2 regions of the Undibacterium sp. FW305-107 genome follow, and region 2 is predicted to be linked to the other one. Evidence: riboswitches for the same ligand, from Rfam matches in the RefSeq annotation. Region 2 holds a riboswitch; the other holds the start of a gene.
The links. Region 2 has a riboswitch for cobalamin ahead of AC3WQT_RS26725 (TonB-dependent receptor domain-containing protein). Riboswitches for the same ligand answer to the same signal wherever they lie in the genome.
Positions count from the first base shown of each region.

Region 1: it holds a riboswitch for cobalamin, as region 2 does, so the genes downstream of both, AC3WQT_RS24310 (CoA-acylating methylmalonate-semialdehyde dehydrogenase) here and AC3WQT_RS26725 (TonB-dependent receptor domain-containing protein) in region 2, are expected to answer to the same signal.

Region 1 covers NZ_JBYTAV010000012.1:95,278-104,825, forward strand. Annotated here, with positions in the region: gene AC3WQT_RS24295 (enoyl-CoA hydratase/isomerase family protein) at 1-911, opposite strand, end outside; gene AC3WQT_RS24300 (enoyl-CoA hydratase) at 908-1,699, opposite strand; gene AC3WQT_RS24305 (acyl-CoA dehydrogenase family protein) at 1,696-2,856, opposite strand; gene AC3WQT_RS24310 (CoA-acylating methylmalonate-semialdehyde dehydrogenase) at 2,869-4,380, opposite strand; cobalamin riboswitch at 4,662-4,942, opposite strand; gene AC3WQT_RS24315 (hypothetical protein) at 5,208-5,960, opposite strand; gene AC3WQT_RS24320 (cache domain-containing protein) at 6,327-6,788, opposite strand; gene AC3WQT_RS24325 (hypothetical protein) at 6,931-7,098, shown strand; gene fdhF (formate dehydrogenase subunit alpha) at 7,119-9,548, opposite strand, start outside.
Region 2 covers NZ_JBYTAV010000016.1:63,893-73,440, forward strand. Annotated here, with positions in the region: gene AC3WQT_RS26700 (diacylglycerol kinase) at 1-361, shown strand, start outside; gene cobT (nicotinate-nucleotide--dimethylbenzimidazole phosphoribosyltransferase) at 371-1,408, shown strand; gene AC3WQT_RS26710 (adenosylcobinamide-GDP ribazoletransferase) at 1,436-2,203, shown strand; gene AC3WQT_RS26715 (histidine phosphatase family protein) at 2,205-2,753, shown strand; gene AC3WQT_RS26720 (PilZ domain-containing protein) at 2,810-3,154, shown strand; cobalamin riboswitch at 3,260-3,497, shown strand; gene AC3WQT_RS26725 (TonB-dependent receptor domain-containing protein) at 3,676-5,532, shown strand; gene AC3WQT_RS26730 (FecCD family ABC transporter permease) at 5,664-6,719, shown strand; gene AC3WQT_RS26735 (ABC transporter ATP-binding protein) at 6,719-7,492, shown strand; gene cobO (cob(I)yrinic acid a,c-diamide adenosyltransferase) at 7,515-8,153, shown strand; gene AC3WQT_RS26745 (cobyrinic acid a,c-diamide synthase CobB) at 8,147-9,472, shown strand; gene cobU (bifunctional adenosylcobinamide kinase/adenosylcobinamide-phosphate guanylyltransferase) at 9,481-9,548, shown strand, end outside.

The sequences.
Region 1 (9,548 bases), on a different contig from region 2:
GAGGTCGGGCTGCCTTTTTGCAGACTGGTGACGGCTTTTTGCAGCCACACATCGTCGTTTACTACGCTCATATCAAGCTGGCAGATATTGCTGATGATGGTGCTCAGGTCAGCAGCACTGCACAGTTGATTGATGAGGTCAAAATGCTGGCGCAAAGACCCGGCGTTGCTGGCCACGTTGGCATTGCGTTGCTGCTCATGCAGGATATGGCTCAGGCGCAGGTGGTTGCTCAGGTTATTGTTGTCTGCCTGCCTGCTCCATTCGCAGGCTTGCAGGCGGGCCAGTAGTTCTGCCTTGCTTTCGTGTGGCAATTGCAGGTCTGCCAGCTTCACAAATACGGCATCGCTGGCATTGATGTTCGCACCCGTCAGTGCCAGGAACAAACCCAGTTTGCCCGGCATGCGGTTCAGGAACCAGGTGCCGCCTACATCGGGGAACAGGCCAATCGCAATCTCAGGCATGGCGAGACGGGATTTTTCTGTGACGACGCGGTGGCTGGCACCAGCCATCAAGCCTATGCCACCACCCATGACGATGCCGTGGCCCCAGCATAATATGGGTTTGCGGTAAGTATGAATTTGATAGTCGAGGCGGTATTCCTGTTCAAAAAAATCCAGGGCATAGGAATTGCCCAGCAAGTCGTCTTTTTTGTCGGATGCATGATGTTCGCGCATGCTGGCATACAGGTTTTGCAAGTCGCCGCCTGCGCAAAAAGCTTTTTCTCCAGCGGCTTGCAAGACCACCATGGCGATGCTGCCGTCTTCGTCCCAGGCTTGCAATTGCTTGCCCAGTAATTGCACCATCTCTTTGGACAGGGCATTCAGGGTTTTTTCTGCATTCAGGGTGGCTACGCCCAACTGCATGCCATTGGCGGCAGGCAGGGTGTGGAACAGGACAGGGGCGTCGCTCATGCATTCCTCCATACTGGCGGACGTTTTTCCAAAAAGGCAGTGACGCCTTCTTTTTGATCGGCGGTATCAAACAGAGCCAGGAAGGCTTCGCGTTCTTGTGGCAACACAGTGTTCATCGGTTGCTGGCGTGCGCCCTGTATCAGTTGTTTGCATGCCTTGACGCTGCTGGGGCTTTGCTTGCCTACCTGTTTGGCCAGCGCCATTGCGTGTTCGAGTGCGCCGCCAGTGGCGACGACTTCTTCTACCAGGCCTATGCGCAGGGCAGTGGCAGCATCGATACGTTCGCCGCACAGTATCAGACGCTTGGCCCAGCCTTCACCGACCAGCCAGGCAAGATTTTGCGTGCCGCCAGCGCAGGGCAGCAAGCCGACTGCAGCTTCTGGCAAGGCCATCTGCGCCTGGGTTTCGGCAATGCGCAAATCGCAGGCCAATGCGCATTCCAGGCCTCCACCCATGGCATAGCCATTGATGGCAGCGATGGAAACACCGCGGAAGCGGCTCAGGGTTTCAAATGCTTCACCAAAGCGGCGTGCCATGTCCAGTGCCACGGCCTTGTCGCCATCGGCAAACAGCTTCAGGTCTGCCCCGGCAGAAAAGAATTTCTGGCCTGAGCCTGTGATGACGAGGCTATAGATATCTGCATCGGCATTGAGGTCATTGACGAGTTGCGTCAATGCCTGCAAACCCGCAGCAGTCCAGGTATTGGCGGGCGGATTGGCCAGGGTCACCAGGGCAGTGTGGCCGATGATTTCGCATTGCAGATTGGTGTAATTACTATACTTGCTCATAAAAATTCCTCGCTTGCAGGTTGGTTTAGCATGTGACGGGCAACGATGACGCGCATGATTTCATTCGTGCCTTCGAGTATCTGGTGCACCCTGACATCACGCAGGAAACGCTCCAGCGGGTATTCGCGTATATAGCCGTAACCGCCGTGGATTTGCAGGGCTTCATTGCAGACGGCAAAGCCGGTGTCGGTCGCCAGGCGCTTGGCCATGGCGCAATACACTGAGGCATTGTCAGCCTTGCTGTCGAGCTTGCTGGCGGCAAGACGTACCATCTGGCGGGCAGCCACCAGCTCGGTTTGCATGTCGGCCAGCTTGAATTGCAACACCTGGAAATCAGACAGTTTTTTCTGGAACTGCATGCGCTCATTCATATAGGCTTGCGCGCTGTTGAGTGCCGATTGCGCCGCACCGATAGAGCAGGTGGCGATATTGATGCGGCCACCATCCAGACCACGCATGGCAATGCGAAAGCCTTCGCCTTCTTCACCCAGCAAGTGGCTGCGCGGTATGCTTACCTGGTCAAAATTCACGGTACGGGTGGGCTGGCTGTTCCAGCCCATCTTGTCTTCTTTCTTGCCATAGCTGATGCCGGGCAAATCTGCCGGAACCGCAAAGGCCGAGATACCGCCAGCACCATCGCCACCTGTGCGCGCCATGACGACCAGCATATTGGTAGCACCTGCGCCCGAGATAAAGGCCTTGCTGCCATCGAGGATATAGCTGTCGCCATCGAGACGGGCGCTGGTGCGCAGTGAGGCCGCGTCAGAGCCTGAGCCAGCTTCGGTCAGGCAATATGAAGCCAGTTTCTTGCCTGCGGCCAGCCTGGGCACCCATTCCTGCTGCACTTCTGGCGTGCCCCAGTTGGCGATCATCCAGCTCGCCATATTGTGTATCGTGATATAAGCCGTGGTCGAAGGGCAGGCGCGTGCCAGCTCTTCAAAAATGATGGCTGCATCCAGCCGCGTCAGCCCCAGCCCGCCCAGTTCTTCTGGCACATACAGCCCGCAAAATCCCAGCTCCCCGGCATGGGCGATGACGTCCAGCGGGAAGTGGGAAGTGGCATCCCAATGCGCAGCTTGCGCCGTCATTTCATGGGCGGCGAAGCTGCGGGCAGATTGCTGGTAGGCGCGCTGGTCTTCGTTCAATTCGAAGTCCATGATGGCCTCCGCTTACTTGAGCGAGATGGTGGTATTCACCTTGCCAGCACTGACACTGTCATCAAACCAGCGTGCCGTGATGGTCTTGGTCTGGGTGTAGAACTGTATGACCTGCTTGCCATAAGGCCCCAGATCACCGAGCTTGGATGCACGTGAGCCAGTAAATGAGAACAGCGGCACAGGCACAGGGATAGGCACATTGATACCGATCTGGCCTACGTCGATATCTTCTTCAAAGGTACGAGCCGCAGCGCCAGACTGGGTGAACAGTGCGGTGCCATTGCCGTTAGGATTGGCATTGATGATGGCGATAGCATCAGCCAAAGTATCGGCCTGCATGATGCACAGCACGGGGCCAAAGATTTCTTCTTCATACACACGCATGCCGGGCTTGACGCCAGTGAAGACTGTAGGGCCGACGAAGTTGCCATGCTCATAGCCTGGCACTTGCGGTGCGCGGCCATCCAGCAGCAGCGTCGCACCTTCAGCAATACCCTGGGCGATCAGGCTTTCTACACGCTCTTTGGCGGTGCATGAAATGACCGGGCCTATGTCGGTATTGGCTTCAGCACCGGCATTGATCTTGAGGCTGCGTGCGCGGTCCAGCAAGTCTGGCACCCACTGGTTGGCTTCACCAACCAGTATCACCACGGACAATGCCATGCAACGCTGGCCAGCCGCACCAAAGGCAGCACCGGCGAGGTTGTTCAAGGTTTGTTCTTTATTTGCATCTGGCAGGACGATGGCGTGGTTCTTGGCACCCATCATGCACTGCGCACGCTTGCCCGCCAGCGTCGCGCGGTTATAGACATGCGTGCCTACGCGGGTGGAGCCTACGAAGGACACGGCCTTGATATCAGGGTGATCGCAAATCGCATTGACGATGTCTTCACCACCATGCACCACATTCAGCACGCCAGGCGGCACGCCAGCCTGCATGGCAAGTTCAGCCAGGCGCATGGTGACCATGGGGTCTTGCTCGGACGGTTTCAGGATGAAGGTATTGCCGCAGGCAATCGCCATAGGGAACATCCACAGCGGGATCATGGCCGGGAAGTTGAAAGGCGTGATGCCAGCGCAGACGCCCAGCGGCTGGTTCAGGGTATAGGTATCGACACCGCTGGCAACGTTGTTGGCGATTTCGCCCATTTGCAGGTTGCCGATATTGGCGGCATGCTCGACTACTTCCAGGCCGCGGAAGATATCGCCTTCAGCATCTGCCAGTGTCTTGCCCTGTTCGGCTGTCAGCAATGCAGCCAGCTCGGCCATGTTTTCACGTATCAGTTGCTGGTATTTCAAAAAGATACGGGCGCGTGTGCCTATCGCTGTCTTGCGCCAGGTCTTGAAAGCAGCCTTGGCAGCATCGACCGCGGCCTGCATCTCTTCTGGCGTGGCGAAGGGAACATGGGCCAGCACCTGTTGCGTGGCCGGGTTGATCACATTGCGCCATTGCGTGGATTTGGAGTCTATCAATTCGCCGTTGATGAGCAGCTTGACGTTGGGAGCCTGGGTAAGAATAGCCATGATATTTTCCTGAACCTTCCTGATTGCGCACGGACAGACGGCGGGTTTGACCCGCAACAACAGCCGCACTGATGCCTGAAAACAGGATGACTACTGCAAGCAGAAACCTGCCGCAGCAACGATCCTGACCATGAGCATGCGCCGTGTGGACGCACACTCGCCACGCACCTTCCGTACGTGACCAGACCTTGGGAAAAACAGTAAGAGCAATGTTGAAGACAAGCACCCGCCCGCCATCAGGCGTGCCATGCAATATCCCAAACACCGCCTTCCGCAATGTTTTTCTCAGCGATCAACAGGCCGGTATCCGGGCTTGCAAGTCTTGTTACATCGCCTTCCCAGTCATGCATGACCAGTGGCGTGGATGATGTAACCGCACTTGCCTACCGTTGCGGAGGCAGCAGGGGCTTGAAACATATTTACTATCTTAAGCGCGAGCGTAAATACGTTTTTAGGTCTTGATAGCTACCGTCACTTGGCAGTGACAGCGATCAGGACGACCACTTTCCCGTTTAACACAGCCCAAGAGATTGGGATGTGCACCTGTTATTTTTAGAATAGCACAAGAATTGACGTTAACGTAAACGTTAATTGGTGAAAAAAATTCAAGAAGGAGGAGGGGCTTAAAGTCGATTGTTGTTTAGTAGCAAGAACTCAGTGGTAGGCTGCATCATTGTATGGCAACTCTTGCGAAAAAACGTCAGTCATGCGGTGGCGCCTGATGCACAGAGTGGGAAACATTCGTTGCGAAGGTGAACCATGTAGGTGTGTGGCACCCCCTACGTGTAATGGCTCGTGTTTTGGGGCTCGCCTTGAACACATTGGATTCAGGTGAACCCAAGTTCATTAATTTTATTTCCGCGATCAGGCTTGAGTGTTCCAAGTGCAATACCTTCAAGCGACAAAAAGCCCCCCATTAATTCAAGTCGAGTCTCATTGGCAGGCATGAGCATTGACCACTTGGCCAGTTTTCGACGCTCTTTATCCTGGTCTTGTTGACTGGCAATCAGCCAACGGGGAATCAGTAGATTCATGTCTGATTTGCGTGCTTGACGGAGCCACAGCCCTTGGTGTATCCAGAGTTTGGCATCACTGTCTTGAAGAGACTGCGCCACCCATGACGCGGGGCAAGTTCGTTTGTTGCGGTCAGCAGCCAATTGTCTTACTCGCGGCAAAAGGATATCTAAGGCAAATCGATTTGCTTTGCTTCCAACAGCAGGATTCTCGTAGTATTGGGCACGATAACCACTTGCTGAGCTATGAAACTGATCTAGCGCTGCTGCGTCAACATGAAGCGTAACTACTGCGCGGTAGTAACCTGGCTTTTCCGTCGATTGCTCGCGTTTAACACCTAGGCCAGAAAGTCCAAGTAGAATATTGTGTACTAATTGATCGTATGGCGGACTGTCAAGCAACCAACTTCGGCGTTGCAAATCCAAAGTGTCGTTCAGTTTCCATTCCGCATCTCCAATGCGCACAAACGGTAAAGTCATCACCGATTTTTCCATATAAATTGAAATCGGACACTCAGCATTATCCAGAATGGACTCATTACAATCGTTGGATGAATTGCACTGCATTACTCACTCATCGTAGAGTGATTGCGTTGTTGAAAGGAGTGGTTTTAGCTTCGAGCATTATGTTACATGAGTTATCCGTCGTAGGTGTTACGGGTACAGTCTGTTCGCCGCCAAAGCTGCTCCCACTGGAGCGTTTTATGGTATGGCTAGGTCAGGCTTGTTTCAATGGCTTCAATGACCCACGTCTATGCAGTGCCATTTGCATCGCTGCGGGGGATCTGACTTCAGTACTTCGCCGACCTTGTGTGATCTGCGCTTTTCAGCAATACAGCATTGCTACGGTGTTGAAACCTCGCAAACATTTCTGCAAACAATCATGCTGCAACTGGCTGGTGCTGGCCCGGTCGTTTCTGGTATGTGCTGTACTTATTTGGGTTTGTAAATTCCTGCACCCACCGTATATTGACCTTCAGCCAGGCGGATATAGGATGTTTTGTTTTCCAGGGCTTTGGTCGTGGGATTGACCCAGACATAGTCAACCCATCCTGGTTTCTTTGACTGCGCAACGTCCCTCATTTCTTGCACAAAGGCTTTCCCGTTCGCATCCTTCATTTCTGCCATGTCTTTACCATTCATCTTGGGGGTCACGGCATGACAAATCATGGTCATCTTCATGTCCTGGACAAATATATAAAGATCGCCTTGAATGAAGCCTCCCTTGGGATCAGCAAAATCCTTGCAGGCTTCGGTAATGCCTTTTTTCTGGATGGTCGCTACGGCTTTGTCGACGAGTGCAATGGCATCAGCTTTCGTGGCAGTCTGTGCCAAGGCGGCTGTATTGAAGGTAAGTAGAACTGAAATCAAGATGGCATGAGCATGTCGGGACATAGCATTTCCTTCTGACGCAGATATGATGAGATCAGCTTAGTTCATTTTAGAGAAGTATGCTACTGCTGAGCAGGTTGATTCGTGCAATTCGGCTAAAAGTTTTACATTTCGGAAATGATCAGAGGGAAGTTTATTTTTAGCATTGATGCCTCGGATAAAAGACTTTGCCAGCATCCGTGGCGCGCGCTGTAACGTCGCTGAGCTGGGCGAACTGGAGGAGGGCTGTTACCGTGAGCTTGAAACCTGGCTAATCATGTTTGAGTGTGCACGCCTGAACCTGGAGCACAAGACGGCCATCATGTTCAGCTGATGTGCAAAAAAATCCAGCATCTATTCCCCGCTCACCCGCTTCACCTTCACCGCCGTGACCTTATATTCCGGCGCATGCACCAGGTTGTCGCAATAAGGCGAAGTCAGCGCATTGACGTTCAGGTCTGCGCGGTGGAAGCTGCAAAACAACTGGCCGTCCTGCATCTTGTCTGTGATGTGCACTGGCAAGGTGGCTGTGCCATAGCGGCTGCAGACCTGGGCTTGCTGGCCTTCTGAAAGATTCAAATACTTTGCATCGGCGGGGGAGATGTCCAGGGTGTCGGTGGGTTTGAGTTGCGCGTTGGGGGTACGGTAAGTCATGGTGCCTGCATTGAAGTGATATAGCTCGCGCCCGGTTGTCAGTAGCAGGGGGTAGTCATCATCGCAGACTTCTGCCGTGGGCTGATAGGCGATGCAGGCCAGGCTTGCTTTGGGGCCGACACCAAAGCCTTGCTGGTGCAGGATGGCGGTGCCGGGATGATTGTCATCGGGGCTAGCGGGGCAGGGCCATTGCAGGCTTTCGTTTTGCAGGCGCTGGTAGCTGAGACCGGCGCTGGCGGGCCAGACGCTGCGCACTTCGTCCCAGATGGTTTGCGGGTCATCGAATGTGAAGCCCTGTTCATGGCCCATGTGCCTGGCCAGTTCTGTGATGATCTGCCAGTCTGGTTTTGCCTCACCGGGGCTGTTGATGACTTGCCTGACTCTTTGTACACGGCGGTCGGCATTCATGAAACTGCCGTCTTTTTCAAACACACTGGCAGCAGGAAAGAAGACGTGGCCCGCCGCCTTGGCGGTTTCGTTAAGGAAGAGGTCTTGCACGATGACGAGTTCCAGTTGCGCCAGTGCTGCCAGGGTTTGAATGGTATTGGGCATGGACATGGCGATGTCATAGCCCATGACCCACATGGCCTTGAACTTGCCCATGCTGGCGGCAGCCAGCATGGCAGGTAAATCCAGCCCTGCACTTGTTGGCAGGGTGGTGCTCCAGGCTTGCTCGAAGTTGGCGCGTACTTTGGCATCGGCCAGGTTTTGCGCGCCTGTCAGCGAGGCAGGTTCGCATCCCATCTGGGCTGAACCCTGGACATTGTTTTGCCCGCGCAAGGGGTTGATGCCGCTGCCGCGCTTGCCCAGGTTGCCAGTCAGCAGGGCGAGGTTGATCAGGCTCATGATGCCTTGCGTGCCTTGCAGGTGTTCTGTCATGCCCAGGCCATGAAAACACATGGCGGGTTTGGCATGCGCATACATGCGGGCAGCGCGGCGTATGTCGTCTGCCTTGACACCGCATTGGCTGGCGACCTGTTCCGGAGAGTAGGCAGTGATGAAACTGCGGAAGTCTGGCAGGCCATCAACGCGCCTGGCGATGTAATCATCATCCTGCAAACCCTCTTCCAGCAGGGTGGCGGCCATGGCATTGAACAGCAGCACGTTGGTACCAGGGCGCAGAGCAAGATGTATATCGGCACAGGCTGCCAGCTCGGTACGGCGCGGATCGATGACGATGAGGCCAGCCCCGGCGCGCACCGCTTGCTTAATGCGTGCGCCGACGATGGGGTGGTTTTCTGTCGGGTTGCAACCGCATAGCATGAACAGGCTGCTGTGTTCTATGTCATCAAATGAATTGGTCGCCGCACCCGTGCCCAGCATGGTCTTCAGGGCTTTGGCAGACGGCTGATGGCAAACCCGGGCGCAGCAATCGACATTGTTGGTGCCCAGCACCACGCGGGCGAATTTTTGTGCGAGGTAGTTTTCTTCATTGGTGGCGCGGGCTGAGCCCAATACGCCCAGACTGTCTGCGTCGTACTTGTTGCGCAGTTCTTGCAGGCGGCTGGCGGTGAAGTCCAGCGCTTCTTCCCATGAAACCGTATACCAGTCACTGCCCCTGCGCAGCATGGGTAGCGTGACGCGTTCTGGTGAATGGGTAAAGTCGTAGGCATAGCGCCCCTTGACGCACAGGTGGCCATGATTGACAGGGCTGTTTGCCGGTTTGATGGCGACAACAAAGTTGTCGTGGCTGGCGACTTCCATCTGGCAACCGACGCCGCAATACACACAGGTGGTTTTGGTCCAATGATCGACTGGCCCTGTACTGCGTTTGTCAAAAATTGCACCGGTGGGGCAGGTGTCGGCGCAGGCACCGCAAGAGACGCAGCCGCTGCTGAGCAGGCTTTTGCCATCTGCCGGGGCGATATGGGTTTGCTCGCCTTTGCCCCAGACTTTCCAGACAAATTGTCCCTGTACTTCATCACAGATACGCACGCAGCGCTGGCAATTGATACATCTCTCCATCGCTATGCCCAGATAGGGATGGCTGTCATCCTTGAAAATCGGGGCATGATGCTCGCTGCCGGCGCTTACGCTGTTTTGCTTCAGCAATTGATGAAAGGGGTGTTCAGCCTGTTCGCTCACTGCCGTGGCAGGATAGCTATCCGCCAGTAGCGACAGGTTGGTATG
Region 2 (9,548 bases):
CAAAAGTGGCTTGCGCCGCATATTTTCGGCCTTCCTTTATTCCATAGATGGCCTGTGTTCAGCCTGGAAAAACGAACACGCCTTTCGTCAGGAACTGGTACTGGTCGTTACCGGTTCCATCATCGCCCTGTTTTTACCAGTTTCAGCCTTTGAAAAACTGATGATGATTGCTGTACTGATACTGATCTTGATCGTAGAGTTGATTAACTCAGCAATTGAAGCCGTGGTTGATCGCGTTTCGCTTGAGCGCCACACCTTGTCCAAAAACGCCAAGGACTTTGGCAGTGCCGCTGTCTTGCTGACGGTGCTGATCGCACTGGCTACCTGGGTAGTGATTTTGCTTGATCGTTTTTATTATTGATCGCCTGACATGCTCAATTCAAACATAGTCGCAACCGCTAATTCTGCTCTTGAAGCAGAACTCACTTCCGCCATCAATAATAAGACCAAGCCTCTGGGTAGTCTTGGTCGTCTCGAACACCTGGCTGCCCAGATAGGTTTGATACAGCAAACTGCACAACCAGAATTGCGCGAACCCGCCATTGTCGTGTTTGCGGGTGATCATGGTGTGGTGGCAGAGGGCATATCTGCTTTCCCTCAGGACGTGACCTGGCAAATGGTAGAGAATTTTTTGGGCAATGGAGCCGCGATCAATGTCTTTGCGAGACAGAATGGAATCGCTCTGCATGTGGTGGATACTGGCGTCAACCATGAATTTGGCCCGCGTGAAAAACTGCTGAGCATGAAAGTCGCCAATGGCACGCGTAATTTTGCCAAAGAGCCGGCAATGACTGCTGCTCAATGCCAGATCGCGATGAAAAATGGTGCTGAACTGGTGGTCGGCCTGTCTGGCAATGTGCTGGGATTTGGCGAGATGGGTATAGGCAACACCACTGCGGCGGCTGCCCTCATGCACAAGCTGACGGGGGTTCCTGTCGCGGAGTGCGTAGGTGCAGGCACAGGTTTGTCTGCCGAAGGCATACGCCATAAACAGGCTGTCATTGAAGCAGCCGTGACCTTGCATGCAAATGTAGACGAGCCTGCAGATGTGCTGGCTACCTTTGGTGGTTTTGAAATTGCCACCATGGTCGGCGCCATGCTTGCAGCGGCAGAGCGCCGCATGGTCTTGCTGATAGATGGTTTCATCGTCAGCAGTGCCTTGCTCGTCGCTGCCAGGATGCAGCCAGCCATACTCGATTACTGTGTGTTTTCACATCAGTCGGATGAAAGTGGCCATGCCCGCATGTTGCAGGCCCTGGAGGTCAAACCTGTGCTGCAACTGGACTTGCGTCTGGGCGAGGGTACGGGGGCAGCGCTGGTGTATCCTATGGTGCAGGCTGCGGTCAACTTCCTGAACCAGATGGCGACTTTTGCGTCAGCACAGGTTAGCGAAAAAAGTAGCGACTAAAAAATCACCAACACTGCGGGAGCTGGCTTGCATCAACTACGCTTATTCTTCATTGCCCTGCAGTTTTTTACCCGTATTCCTGTACCCGACTGGGTAGGGTTTGAGCCTGACTGGTTGCGGCAGTCTTCACGCTATTTCCCGGCAACAGGCTGGATTGTGGGGGCAGTGTGTGCAAGTGTCTATGCAGCCGCTGCACAATTGTGGCCACATGCGGTGGCGGTGGTGCTATCTACTATTGCAGGCATCTTGTTGACAGGCGCTTTTCATGAAGACGGTTTTGCCGACGTCTGTGATGGTTTTGGCGGTGGCATGACGCCAGAGCGCGTGCTGGAAATCATGAAGGATTCACGCGTTGGTGCCTATGGTGCCATTGGTATTTTACTGATGCTCGTCCTGAAGCTGGCTTTACTCATCAGCTTGCCTGTTTCGATAGCTGTACCTGCCTTGCTGCTCGCACATCCCTTGTCGAGGCTGGCTTCATGCAGCCTGATCTGGCTTATGTCGTATGCGCGACATGAAGGCAAAGCCAAGCCTCTGGCGCAGGAAATGCATTCCGGTGAATTTCTCGTCGCCTGCCTGACTGTGCTTTTGCCGGGTGCAGCACTAATGTACTTCTTTCCCTTCCCATTGCATTCGCTGTTATTGTCGCTGTGCCTGATGTTATTGCTGACCTGGCGCATGGCGCGGCTGTTCCAGCGCAGGATAGGCGGCTTCACCGGTGATTGTCTGGGGGCAACCCAGCAAGTGGCAGAAGTGGCTATCTACCTTGGTTTGCTGGCTTTTCAGGTGAACTGATATGCGCCTGCATTTACTCCGGCACACCAAACCGCGGATAGCAGAAGGTCTGTGCTATGGGCAAACAGATGTCGATGTCAACGAAGCGGACTGTGCTGCACTGGTGCGAAAGGCATGCAGTCAGTTGCAGCCAGGTTTACCGGTATTTTCCAGTCCTTTGCAGCGTTGCACACGTCTGGCCAAACTATTGCACGCCCAGCCCCAGTTTGATGATCGCTTGAAAGAACTCAATTTCGGTGCATGGGAAATGCAAGCCTGGGATACCATTCCAAGACATGAAATCGATGCCTGGGCAGCAGACCCTGCCAGCTATCAGCCCGGTGGTAAAGAGTCTGCCATAGACCTGGCGCAACGCGTCATAAGCTGGTTGGATGATAAGCGCGCATCTGGCTTGCCGGAAGCCATCGTCGTTACCCATGCGGGCGTCATGCGCATGTTGCTGGCCTGGCAGGACACTATGGTGGCTGAAGAGTTGGCAAACGTGGTATGTGCACAAAACCTCAGCCTTGCCTTTGGTGAATATAAGGAAGTGCTGGTATTTCACACTTAATACAGATAGTATTTACGCAAGACTGACAAGAAAACCATGTTTCCCATGGTCATCGAATGATAGAACTCAGGAGATCCCCGCGTATTACCGTGACCTGGCGTGCAGGTGTCAAATTGCCTGACGGTAAATTGGTTCTTGCCAAACTGGTCAACATCTCGGCCGAGGGTGTACTCATACACACAACCGAAAACCTGATTCCGCAACGTAGTTATCCCATGCTGATAGAAATTCCTGGCATCTTTCAGGAATCCCAGATTTATAAGGTCAGTTGCAAAGGTACTGTCAGGCATGCCATCCTCAGTGGAGAGGTCTATCATGTAGGCATACAACTCTCAGAAATGTCGCAATTGCACACTGAACTGGTGACTGCCTGGATTTCCAAGACTGCCCATCTGAGCTGAATCGGGGCCCTTATTGACATAAATCTGCTTTGTTTTCAATAAGTTAATAAACTGAGCTGCGTCAGCTTTTAAACCTTCCAAACTTGCGGCTACCCCCATCTGTCTATAGAATGGCGGGGTTTTGGTGCTCGCGGGTATATTCATATCCGCGGTTAAACGGGAAACACTAAGCTATTGCAAAAGTGTGCTGCCCCCGCAACGGTGTACAAGTTGCTGCGAATTTAGAAGACTTATGTCGTTCACACGCAGCCAGCCATTTTCCAATACCACTGTGCTATGTGCATGGGAAGGTCAGATGGTGATACTTGTCAGCCCGGATACCGGCCAGAATAAGTGAAGCAATACGGACGGGGAAGTTTCGTGAAACAGAAACGCATTCATTGCCTGGTATGGTGGGGTGCGAAATCCTGACAGTGCAGGCTGCCTGTATGGCCCTGTAGCTGACGTCAGTGTCCTTATTGCTTTGTTCAAAGTAGCCTGCGGGGACGTCGGCCACTTGCTCCATTTTTTTCTGAATTATCATGACATCTGTATTCAAACCGCTCGCCCTCAGCCTGGCTATTGCCGCTGCATTCCCATCCACTATTGCTTTTGCACAAACCGCTGCTGTAGGTACTGCTTCCAGCGTGATCATTACTGCGGGCCGCCAGACACAAGCTGCCAAAGACGTACTGGCTGACAACGTCGTCATCACGGCAGAAGACATCGCCAAATCTGGTGCTGCTTCTATCGTTGATCTGCTGCAGCAACAGCGCGGCATAGAAATCGCCCGCAACGGTGGTCCTGGCACGACAGCTTCCGTCTTCATGCGTGGTGGTAATAATGCGCAAAACGTAGTGTTGATTGATGGCGTACGCATAGGCTCGTCCACTACCGGTGGCGCTACCTGGTCTTCCATCCCATTGTCACAGATAGACCGTATTGAAGTCGTGTATGGCCCGCTGTCCAGTCTGTATGGCGCAGATGCCATGGGTGGTGTAATACAGATATTCACTAAAAAGGGTACTGGTGTTCTCTCTCCTACCGTGTCGGCTGGTTTGGGTAGCTACGGCACTCGTAAGTTGCAGGCAGGTATTACTGGCTCTGTTGCCAGTAACCTTAGCCTTAGTCTGAATGCTGCGCACGAAGAGAGCGATGGCTTTTCTGCCAGCAAACCGGGCGCAGGCACATTCACTTATAACCCGGATAAAGACGGTTACAAGATGGATAGCTTCAATGGTCGCCTGGTGTGGGAAATCAGCAAAGGCTATGAACTGGGGGCCAGTGTTTTACATAGCCGCAATAATGCACAGTTTGATGCAGGCACGGCACAAGATGACCGTAATATCTCGACCTTGAAAACCATCGCCGTTTTTGGCCGTGGCAAGTTCACTGATTACTGGTCCGCTTCCCTGCAATATGCAAAAACTGCTGACAAGGGATATACCGACGCATCCTACGGCAAGAGCCAGATTGATACTCGCCAGGACAGCCTGAGCTTCCAGAATGATATCCGTATCGGTAAAGACGTATTGCAACTGATCGCTGAAACACGTGACGAAAACGTTGAAACCACCACTTTGGCTGTCAACGGCAAGCGCACGACGAATTCTTTCGCAGCATCTTATGTATTCAAGCAAGATGCCCATCTGGCCAGCGCCAGCATTCGCAATGACCGCAGTTCACAATATGGCTCCAATACCACAGGCAGCGTAGCATATGGTTACCGCTTCACTGACGCCCTGCGTGTCAATGCCAGCTACGGCACCAGCTTCCGTGCGCCGACTTTCAATGAGTTGTATTACCCAGGTTATGGCGTCGCGAGCAACAAGCCAGAAAAAGCAAAGAATGCAGAAATCGGCGTGTATTTTGAGCAGGGCGATACACAGTTGAGCGCGGTGTATTACCAAAACAAGGCAACGGATTTGCTGGTCAGTACCAATGTCTGCCCTATAGAAAAAGCGACTCATCAATTCGGCTGTGCCTATAACGTCAATAAGGCAACTTTGTCTGGTTTGACAGTGGGCGGTACAACTCGTTTTGCTGACCTGACACTGCGTGCTTCCATCGATATTCAGGATCCTAAAGATGATACGACAGGTAAACGCCTGGCTCGCCGCGCTAAACAGCATGGCACTTTGGCGGCAGAATATGCCTTTTCGAATGCAAGAATTGGCGTAGAAACTATCTACTCTGGTGACCGCTTTGATGATGCCAACAATACGAGAGTATTGGGTTCTTATAATTTGCTGAATTTGTATGCGACATACGAAGTAGCAAAAAATACGACTGTGCTGGCACGTTGGAATAATGCCTTGAACAAGGACTATGAACTGGCAAGAAATTATTCTACCGCCGGTTCCAATGTATTTGTTGGCGTGAACTACGGCTTTAAGTAAGCTTGACAGCGATATGATGAGCATTGCTGGATAACTCATCACATCGCAAGCTGATTGCATGATGTGCAGGCCATGGCATTTTCCATGGCGCTGAGCATCAAAACCTGTTTTACCTTTGGACCAGACCGATGATGGCGTCTTTTTTTTCTGCACGACAGCGCAAGCAATCCCCCAGGATGGCGGTCGCTCAACGTGCTGGCCTGGTTCTCCCGATTTTATTGGCTGCTGCTTTAGGCAGTGTATTGATTGCCTGCGCCTGCGGCTCAGTATCCCTGAGTTTTGCCGAGCTTTGGCAGGCCTTGCTGGAATTATTACGCGGCCCGCCAACCACCTTGCCCGGCAGCTTGCTGGATTTGCGCCTGGGTCGTGCGCTGACCGGGTTTGTTACAGGTGCCACGCTGGCGCTTGCTGGCGTCATGATGCAGGCGCTATTGCGCAACCCGCTGGCTGACCCTTATGTGTTGGGCATATCTGGTGGCGCATCTGTTGGTGCGCTGGCGACCATCTTGTTTTTCGGTGCATTCTGGCTGGTAGATGTGGCTGCTTTTGCCGGTGCGATTACCGTTGCGCTCTTGTTATTTGGCCTGGCTTACCGCGACCTGCGCGGTGCGGGTAGTACCGATGGCAGCGCGCCTATCCTGTTACTGACCGGCGTCATCGTTGCTACTGGTTGTGGTGCCATCATCACTCTTATGCTGTCGGTTGCGCCAGATAGCCGTTTGCGCGGAATGGTGTTCTGGATGATAGGTGATCTCTCGAATACCCAGTCACGCTATCTGCCCTGGTTGATACTCGGTGCCATCTTGCTGTTCGTCATGCGCAATGCGCGTTCGATTAATGTCGCAGCCATGTATGCCGATAATGCCAGTACTCTGGGTGTCAATATTGGCCGTCTGCGGCAACTACTGTTTTTATGTTCTGCCTTGCTGACCGCCAGCGCAGTCAGTAATGCAGGCAGTATAGGTTTTGTCGGTCTCATCATGCCGCATATCTGCCGCTTTGCCTGGGGGCCGGATCACCGCTTGCTGGCACCTGCTGCGACCCTGGCTGGCGGCTGTTTCCTGGTGTTGGCAGATACAGTGGCCCGTACCGTGGTCGCACCACAGCAGTTGCCGGTTGGCGTCATTACTGCACTGGTAGGTGTGCCGATGTTCCTGCTGCAATTGCATCAGTTGCGGAGGCGTTGATGGATATCCGCAACCTGAATTTATCGGTAGGCAAGCGCGTGCTGGTGCGTGAACTCAACTGGCAAATACAGCCAGGTGAATGCTGGTGCATCATAGGCCGCAATGGTGCTGGCAAAAGTACCTTGCTACGCACGCTTGCCGGTTTGCGCCCGATAGAAAGTGGACAGATTTACCTGCGTGACAAACCACTGCAAGACTGGTCATTGACAACCCTGGCCCGTCAGCGTTCTTTCTTGCCGCAGGGCAGGGTAGATGCCTTTGGCTATTCTGCACTGGATACTGTGCTCAGTGCCCGTCATCCTTACCAGGATGCACATTACTGGGAAAACAATGACGACATGGATCTTGCCATGGTTTCCCTGCGTGAAATGGATGTCGCTGACCTGGCAGAGCGTGATGTGCGCAGTCTGTCTGGTGGCGAAAGACAGCGCGTCGCGATTGCTGCTTTGCTGGCCCAGGATGCGAAGTGGATGCTGCTGGATGAACCAGCGAGTGCACTTGATCTTGGACACCAGGTCAGCGTCATGCAATTGTTTGCCAGCTTGTGCAGTAAAGCAGATGCACAACAAAACAAGGCTGTCGTCATGGTCAGCCATGACCTCAACATGGCTTACCGGATTGCCACTCATGCCCTGTTGTTGATGGGTGATGGTGGCTGGCAAGCCGGGCCTGCTGACGACATATTCAGTGCTTCCCAACTCAGTATCTGTCTGGGACACCCGATAGAACGCTTCACACATGGCGGGCAAACCATATTCCTGCCGAAAAACTGAAAAATAAAGACAGACAATCATCATGACAAGTTCAATGCCACCAAAGCCGGACACAGAGACTGACAATATCAATACCCGTCATGAACGCCGCATGCAGCGAAAAAAAGCGATGATGGATGAAAAGATAGAAAAGGCACAGCGCAAGACCGGTGTCTTGCTGGTACATACCGGCAATGGGAAAGGTAAAAGTTCCAGCGCCTTTGGTATGGTCATGCGTGCCATGGGACATGGCATGAAGGTAGGTGTCGTCCAGTTCATCAAAGGGGCGATGTCCACCGGCGAAGAAATTTTCTTGCGCCGCTTTCCGGATGAAGTCGAATTCCATGCCATGGGCGAAGGCTATACCTGGGTCACACAAAACCGTGAACGCGATATGGAAAAAGCCGCCGCAGCATGGGAGCAGGCAAAACGCTTTCTGAATGACCCGACGATAGGCCTGGTGGTGCTGGACGAACTCAATATCGCCCTCAAATACCATTACCTCGATTTGCAGATGGTCATTGATGATCTTGATGGCAGGCCGGAAATGCAGCACGTCGCCGTCACTGGTCGCGGTGCCTTGCCAGAGATTATTGCGATTGCCGATACCGTCACAGAAATGAATGTCATCAAACATGCTTTCAAAGAAGGCATCGTGGCACAGGCGGGCGTGGAATGGTAAGGCCCAGCGCCAAGGTTGTACTGATCTCGGCCATCGCATCAGGCCAGGGCAAGACCACGACTACCGCAGCACTGGCACGCAAGCTGGTGAAGCTGGGCAAGACAGTACGCGTATTTAAAACCGGACCGGACTTTATCGACCCCATGATGCTGGAACGCGCTTGTGGCTCAGCCGTGCATTCACTGGATTTGTGGATGGTAGGGCAGGCAGATTCTGAAGGCATGCTGGCACGCGCTGCGCTGGATGCTGACGTCATCCTCATCGAAGGTGTCATGGGCCTGTATGACGGCAATCCCTCATCGGCTGACCTGGCGCGCGCCTTTGGCGTGCCTGTTGTGGCGGTACTCGATGCCTCTGCCATGGCGCAGACTGTCGGTGCACTGGCCATGGGACTGCGTGATTTCGGTCCTGTGCATCTGGCTGGCGTCATCGCCAACCGCATCGCCTCTGAAGGGCATGCCAACATGGTGGCGGCGGCCATGCGTGATATACCCTTGCTGGGCAGCCTGCACCGTCAAGAGCAAGCCTTACCAGAGCGCCATCTGGGCTTGGTCTTACCACAAGAAGTGGATAGCATTGAAGCCATACTTGATACCATGGCCTACAGCCTGGACCTAGACATGCAAGCCTGGGATGCTTTGCCGGATACCAGTTTTGAATTGCAGGACCACCGATCACTGCATATCTCTCAGCATGTATCTCAATCAGCCACCAACCTGGCAGGCAAGACCATCGCCATCGCGCGTGATGCCGCATTTGCCTTTATCTATCCAGCCAATATTGAATGCCTGATAGGACTGGGTGCAGAGCTGGTTTTCTTTTCACCTTTGGCAGATGAAGCAATACCGCCGCAAGCAGATGCCCTGTATCTGCCTGGCGGTTACCCTGAATTGCATGCAGAGACGCTGACGCAGGCCAGCAACTGGCTCACATCGCTGCACGCCGCCCATGCGCAAGGCATGCCTATATTGGCAGAGTGCGGCGGCATGATGGCGATCACCGAAGGCCTGGTGGATCAACAGGAACAAAGCTGGTCCATGGCGGGTATCTTGCCAGGTAAAGTCATCATGCAAAAACGGCTGGCAGCGCTGGGTGCGCAAGCCCTGGCTACACCGCAGGGTGAATTGCGCGGGCACACCTTTCATTACTCGCGTTTTGAAACTACATTGACTGCCAATAGCCATACCATCAAGCATTCCACCCAGCAGCAGGGTGAAGCTATTTACAAGCTCGGCAATGTGTGCGCTTCTTATTTTCATGCCTACTTTGCTTCCAATCCTGCGGCAACGGCAGCATTGTTCTCAGTTGAAACATCATGAGATGCGATATGAAACCCGCACACTGTACCAGCCTGATTTTTGGTGGTGCGCGTTCGGGCAAGAGTGCGTTTGCCGA